2 regions of the Rhodoferax sp. GT1R46 genome follow, and region 1 is predicted to be linked to the other one. Evidence: predicted binding sites of a transcription regulator. Region 1 holds the regulator's gene; the other holds the start of a gene.
What was found. The regulator FNR, encoded in region 1, switches genes on or off when oxygen is low (the NO sensors DNR and NnrR bind a similar motif). The targets are predictions, from matches to a motif close to TTGATNNNNATCAA.
Positions count from the first base shown of each region.

Region 2: AC097W_RS01585 (universal stress protein) is a predicted target of FNR. The motif match lies at 2,224-2,237, and genes of this name have one in related genera.

Region 1 is NZ_JBWMBC010000006.1:245,006-248,474, forward strand. Features, by position in the region: gene ccoG (cytochrome c oxidase accessory protein CcoG) at 1-691, shown strand, start outside; gene AC097W_RS14815 (FixH family protein) at 702-971, shown strand; gene AC097W_RS14820 (hypothetical protein) at 1,023-1,313, shown strand; gene fnr (fumarate/nitrate reduction transcriptional regulator Fnr) at 1,335-2,054, opposite strand; gene hemN (oxygen-independent coproporphyrinogen III oxidase) at 2,252-3,469, shown strand, end outside.
Region 2 is NZ_JBWMBC010000001.1:325,420-328,888, forward strand. Features, by position in the region: gene AC097W_RS01565 (NAD(P)H-dependent oxidoreductase) at 1-330, shown strand, start outside; gene AC097W_RS01570 (DHH family phosphoesterase) at 367-1,290, shown strand; gene AC097W_RS01575 (class I SAM-dependent methyltransferase) at 1,287-1,922, opposite strand; gene AC097W_RS01580 (hypothetical protein) at 1,966-2,106, opposite strand; gene AC097W_RS01585 (universal stress protein) at 2,300-2,740, shown strand; gene AC097W_RS01590 (cation:proton antiporter) at 2,763-3,469, opposite strand, start outside.

The sequences.
Region 1 (3,469 bases):
CGAAGAACGCGGTGAGCCTCGCGGTGCACGGTCCAGAAAGGCAGATCTGTCTACTTTGAAACTCGGTGCCTGTGTGGACTGCAGTCTGTGCGTTCAGGTTTGTCCGACCGGCATTGATATTCGCAAAGGGCTTCAATACGAATGTATTGGGTGCGGTGCCTGCGCCGACGTTTGCGACACGGTCATGGACAAGATGGGTTACGCACGGGGCTTGGTGAAGTACTCGACCCAAAACGCAGTGAGCCAACACTGGACGGGGTCCCAGACCCTGCGCCATGTGCTGCGCCCACGGGTGCTGGTCTACACGGCGATTCTTGGATCGGTGGTGATCGCAATGGCTTTGAGCCTGGCTACGCGGACCCCATTCAAGGTCGATGTAGTTCGTGATCGGGGTGTGTTGGCACGCGTCGTGGACGGCGGTCGCATTGAGAATGTCTACCGCCTTCAGGTAATGAATGCGACCGAGTCTACGCAGCGCTTCCGAATTGCGGTCGAAGGTCTGCCCGGTTTGGCAGTCGTCTCTGACGATGAAGTCGTCGTAGAGTCCACTCAGGCGCGGTGGGTGGCCGTTCGGATTGATGCGCCGTATGAGGTGGCCCCTCCAGGTTCTCACGTTATTCACTTCGAAATTTCTGCACAAGGCTCACAGGGCCATGTGTCGGAAAAATCTGTTTTCATTGTTCCCCGTTAAGGAGTTTCCCATGACCCCATCCAACCTGAATCCCGCGCGTCCATGGTGGAAGTTCGGTCACGTCTGGCTTGTCATCTCCGGCCCCGCAATCGTGGTCGTCGCGTCATTTGTGACGTTCTATCTGGCATTGGTCGGTAAAGATCCGGTGTTGGACGAAGACTATTACCGAAAGGGAATAGAAATCAACAAGACTCTGGGTGACAACCCGTCCAGTCTGGCACCCGCCACACAGGCGCGCAATCATGCGGCTACCGGTGTTCCTGCCCCCAAAACGCCGTGATTTCATCAGGTGCTCCACATTGAAATGCCCAGTCCTCAGGAGGAGAAGAACATGCTGCAGCAACGACTGATGTGGATTATCTGGCCTGCGTTTCTGGTGGCCGGCGCGCTGGAAATACTGGTTTTTGCGATGATTGACCCGCAGGATCTGCACTGGTTTGGTCAGCCGCTGGACTGGTCTCGCCAAGGGGTATACACCGTCGCATTTTTTGTGTTTTGGGGTCTCACCATGGCTTCAAGCGCCTTGACCACACTGTTGTCCATGTCGCCCTTTGAGGTCAATCGCTGCCCTCTGCCAGAGACGGACCGTCCGGACGGCTGCCCCAAACAGGGTTCTTGCTGATTACAGGTGCAACAGCCAGAGTCAGTTGCAAACCTTGGGGTTCACGATGTCTTTGAGTGCATCGGTATTGAGTATCCGGACGTGGCGCTGCTTCACTTCCACTATGCCTTCTTCCACAAATTTTGAGAAAGTTCGGCTGACGGTTTCCAGCTTCAGTCCAAGATAGCTTCCAATTTCCTCGCGCGTCATCCGCAGTACCAACTCGGATTGCGAAAACCCCCGCGCATGCAGCCGTTGCACCAGATTCAGCAAGAAAGCCGCCAGGCGCTCTTCCGCGCGCATGCTCCCCAGCAGCAGCATCACTCCATTTTCGCGGACGATTTCGCGGCTCATGATCTTGTGGACATGGCGTTGCAGGGCGTTGACCTCTCTCGACAGCTCCTCAATGCGGTCAAAGGGCATGACGCATACCTCGGCATCTTCCAGGGCCACCGCATCGCAGGTGTGATAGTCGTTAACAATGCCATCCAGCCCGATCACTTCGCCAGCCATCTGAAAACCCGTAACTTGGTCCCGGCCATCCTCAGAAGCCACGCAGGTTTTGAAAAATCCGGTGCGAATGGCGTAAAGACTGGTAAACCTTTCGCCATTGCGAAAAAGTATGTCTCCACGTTTGACTTTGCGTCGACTAGCCACGACGTCGTCAATGCGATCAAGCTCAGCCGGACTGAGCCCCAGCGGCATGCACAGTTCGCGCAAATTGCAGCTGGAGCAGGCCACCTTGATGGATTGAGGGCTCATCGCGACCATCTTGGAATCGGCATGCGCGGCAAGGGGCACCCGGGTTTCGGCGACTGAGTTGGGCTTGGATGTTTGATCAGGCATGGATTTCACCTAGTGTAAGTGACAGGCCAGTTTACCCAGTTTCGAAGTTCTTGATGCAAATCAAGTGATGGAAAGTCAAATGGCGGCACAGTAGCCCTTGTCTTGGAGCGTTCATGAAACCAGTTGCTGAAACCATAAATGATGATTTGTTGCGTCGATACGACGTGGCGGGCCCGCGCTACACCTCGTACCCAACCGCAGACCGTTTTGTCGAAGCATTTACGGCGGATGACTACGCGCAGGCCCTGACAATGCGGCGCGGTGGCGCTGCTGCCATGAACTTGCCGCTTTCGCTCTATGTACACATCCCGTTTTGCGAGTCGCTGTGTTATTACTGTGCCTGCAACAAAATCATTACCAAGCACCATGACCGTGCAGCGCCGTACCTGCGCTACCTTAGCCGTGAGGTTGATTTGCACACGGCCCAAATCGGTTTGGGCCAAACAGTCAGTCAGGTCCATCTTGGTGGGGGTAGTCCTACATTTTTGAGTGACGACGAATTGCGTGAGTTGATGACCATGTTGCGTCGCAATTTCACGTTTGCACCTGGGGGCGAATACTCCATTGAGGTGGACCCCCGAACCATCGACGCCTCCAGGCTCGACACCCTGGCCGAGCTTGGGTTCAACCGGCTGAGCTTTGGGGTGCAAGACTTTGATCCGGCGGTGCAAAAAGCAGTGCATCGAGTGCAACCTGCCGAGCAGGTGTTTGCTCTGGTGGCGGCCGCACGCGAGCGCGGGTTTGAGTCGATCAATGTGGATCTGATCTACGGACTTCCCCAACAAAGTCCGGAGTCCTTTGATCGCACACTGGCGCAGGTCAACGAGTTGCGCCCCGACCGGATTGCCCTTTATGCCTACGCCCATTTGCCAGAACGGTTCAAGCCGCAAAGGCGCATTGCTACTGTGTCATTGCCCAGTGGGGCAGCCAAAGTGTCCATGCTGTCCCGTTCGCTGGCTGCGTTCATGGGTGCGGGTTATGTGTACGTCGGCATGGATCACTTTGCCTTGCCGGAAGACGCGTTGGCTGTGGCCAAGCGCCAGGGACGCCTGCACCGCAATTTCCAGGGGTACAGCACCCAGCCAGATTGCGACCTGATTGGCCTGGGCGTGTCATCCATTGGTCGGATCGGCGCGACATATAGCCAGAACGCCAAGTCGATGGAGGAGTATTGCGATCTCCTCGACCAAGGACGATTCCCCGTGGTGCGCGGTCTGGCACTGTCGCGCGATGACTTGGTTCGCCGTGCCGTCATCATGGCGCTGATGTGCCAGGGCGAATTGCAGTTCGAGTCGATCAATCTGGCCTATTTGGTAGATTTTCAAAGCTAT
Region 2 (3,469 bases), on a different contig from region 1:
CTGGGCGACATGCCCGCGTTGCTCAAAGGCTTTCTGGAGCAGGTTGCCCGACCCGGCTTTGCCTTCAAGGCGGAGGGCGACAACCCCATGGGGCAGAAGGGTCTTAAAGGTCGCTCTGCGCGCGTTGTCGTCACTATGGGAATGCCGGCCTTGCTATACCGCTGGTATTTTCGGGCCCACAGCGTCAAGTCGCTGGAACGCAATGTGCTGGGATTCGTCGGCATTGCGCCGGTCAACGAAACGCTGATCGGCATGGTAGACAAGCTGGGTGTGGAGGGGGTACGCAAGTGGACCGACAAGCTGCGCAAGCTGGGTGCGGCAGCAGAGTAGTTTTTCGGCGGGCGTTGACAGGCGACAATGGAGCCCATGAAGACACTACTCCCTCTGCAACTGTTTGTTCACCCTGAAAAGTCCGACCCCAATCCACTGGTTTTGTACCATGGTCGGAGTTGTCCTGATGGGTTTGCCGCTGCACTGGCTGCCTGGTTGTATTACGAAGGCAAAGCCGAGTTTTTGGGGCTGGACCACGGTGACATCAAATCCGTGGAAGACTTGCCCGCGCTCAGTGGCCGTGCGGTGTACATCCTTGATTTTTCATTCTCTCCCGAGATTCTTCGGGGCATTGAAGAGCGTGCGACCAAGCTGGTGATGCTGGACCACCACAAGAGTGCTGCCGAGAAGCTGACTGGTTTTTCTTGCCGCTGCGGTGTGGTGCACTTTGACATGAGCAAGTCGGGCGCACGCCTCGCCTGGGAATTCTTTCAGTCGGACAAGCCCGTGCCTGATTTGGTGCGCTTTGTGGAAGACCGCGACATCTGGGCTTGGCAATACCCCGAAAGCAAGGGCTTTTTGGCGGCACTGGATATGGAACGGTTTGACTTTGTCCGCTGGGCGGAGATCGCCATGTTCAGTCCCGTCCAGCTGACCAGTTTCATGGCGCGGGGCGCGGCCATGGACGAAAAATTCAGCAAACTCGCAGCCGACATCGCCGAGGGCGCGCAACCCATCGCGTTCAATGGACAGCACGGTCTCATGGTCAATGCGCCTGGCGTGTTCCACAGCCTGGTGGGCGATCTGCTTTCTGCAAAAAGCGGTACCTTTGCGCTCATGTGGAGTGCCGGCAAGGGGGGCGTCATCAAGGTCGGCCTGCGTTCGCAACCCGGTTTTGACTGCATTCCTCTGGCAGAGAGCATGCAGGGCGGTGGTCACGCGCAAGCTTGCGGCTTCAAGATGCCAACCGACCGGTTGCCCGAGTTGCTGAGCGGCGTGTTCGACGCTACCGGTTCTTAAACGGGTAGATGACCCGGAAGCGCCTCGCCCCAATAGTGAAATGTGAAGGGCCTGGGGCCCGGCAGGTACCGCGTTTGTGTGTCTGGCTGGATAAAACCGGCTTGGTGCAACAGAGCGGGAATGTCGCGCCCCAGATGGCAGCCACCCGCCAATGGGCCCCACAGTGGCTGCAACCGGTCTTGCCAGCGTTGTACCGATGCATCGGGTGCGCGACCGTGTTCGCAAAATAGTAAACGACCATGGGGCGCCAGTACCCTGCGCATCTCTTTTAGTGCTGCCAAGGGGTCAGGAATGGTGCACAGCGTATACGTGATGAGCACCGTGTCAAAGCTTGCGTCGGGCAGGGGGATCTGCTCGGCTGAGAGTCCCACCAGATCCACGTCCAGCCCGGATTGCGCAATGCGCTCGCGCGCCAGGGGGTGTAGTTGCAGGGCAGGGTCCAGCCCCGTGATCCGGGTCACGCGCGTCTTATCGTAGTAGCGCATATTGAGTCCGGTACCAATACCGACCTCGAGGACACGCCCCTGCGCCAAGGGAACCACCAGCTGGCGCTGGCGGCCTACCATGGGCAAACCGCAAGCGAAATCCAGCATGGGTGGCAGGATGTGCCTGTCGTACCAGGATGGGGTCATGCGGCCCTGATCCGTTGCCCGGGAGGCATGCCCATCAAACCGGTCACTTGGTCTTGATTTTTCCGCGTGGCATCACCGTAGTCACGGGAGCCATGGGGCGGTCCGACGTGGAGTTTTTTGGCTCCGAATTGTCCTTCTTGGGTTTCTTCGACATCTTTTCACTGCGCTGGTCACCTTTAGCCATAAGTCCTCCATATTCGGCCCCGAAATGGAGCCCGATAACCAGATATTACGGCACAAAATGGCTCACTTGCTACTCTGCAAGTGTCAATGGAGCCTGTTTGGGGCAAATGCATCAAAACTGACATATGTCAAGGAATTCAGCGTGCCGTGGGTGCAGCATTCGCAGGTACACATTTCTTTTACGAGGTATTCACATGTTCAAACATATTCTGGTCGCCACCGACGCATCTCCGGCATCCGAGCACGCCGCCAAACTGGCGGTCAGTCTGGCGCGCACCCATGGCGCCAAGCTCACGGCTGTGTATGTCGTCGATCCCTATCCTTACATTGGCGTGGGTGAGATCAATCCCATGGGCTTTCAGGCGTATATGTCTGCGGCTCAAGATCTGGCAGCCCAGGCCCATGCGCAAGTTGAGGCGCTTTGCAAGCAGGATGGCGCGCCCATCGCTTTGCAGGCACGCCTGGTGGAGGATGTCACCGCTGCCAGCGGCATTGTGCAAACGGCCCAAACGGAAGGCGCAGATCTGATCGTGCTGGGTTCCCATGGCCGCACAGGTATTGCACGGCTGATGCTTGGCAGCGTGGCGACCAAAGTGGTGGCTGAATCAACCGTGCCGGTGCTGATTACGCGCTAGCAGGGAGCGGGCCGCATCGAACTCAGGCTTTTTTGCCTCGCGGCCAGAAATGCCCCATCAAGGGCTTGACGCTGGTGCCATGCAGAAAAATCGACATCGTCACCACGATCAGGGTCAGCTGAATCAACTTCAGTGCCAGTGGCTCAGGCAGGCCTTGCTGAATGGCGTACATCAGGTAATAGAGCGAGCCAATGCCTCGCACGCCAAACCAGCCAATCATGCCGCGCAGGGGCTGTGCGGTGCTGCTGCCCCACATGCCCAGCAATACGCTCACCGGTCGCGCCACGATAAACACAAATAGCGCCAAGCCCACGGCCTCCCAGCTCCATGAGTCGAGGAAGAGCGAGCCGCCAACCAGCAGAATCAGCATCAATTCGGAGAGTCGCTCCAGGTGTTCTTTGAAGACCAATGCGCCTTCGCTCACCTTGGGTACCGGCTCGGCTTCTCCACTGGCATCCACCGGCGTGCGGGTGGCCTTCGCCAGCTTTTGTTCCGTCTGGCGCAGCGCCACGGCGGCAAAAAAGACCGCCAGAAACCCCCAGGCGTGCGCCATGACGGTCAAGCCATACACCGCGCCAATCAGGCCCAGGCCCAAAAAGTCGTCCAGTAATTCATGCTGGTGGGGCGCACGGCGAAGCTTCCAGCCCAAGCGGGCCAGTGCAACACCCGCTGCGACGCCAATGGCGATGCTGGCCAGCGTAGCCCACAACACGTCAACCAGTAGCCAGT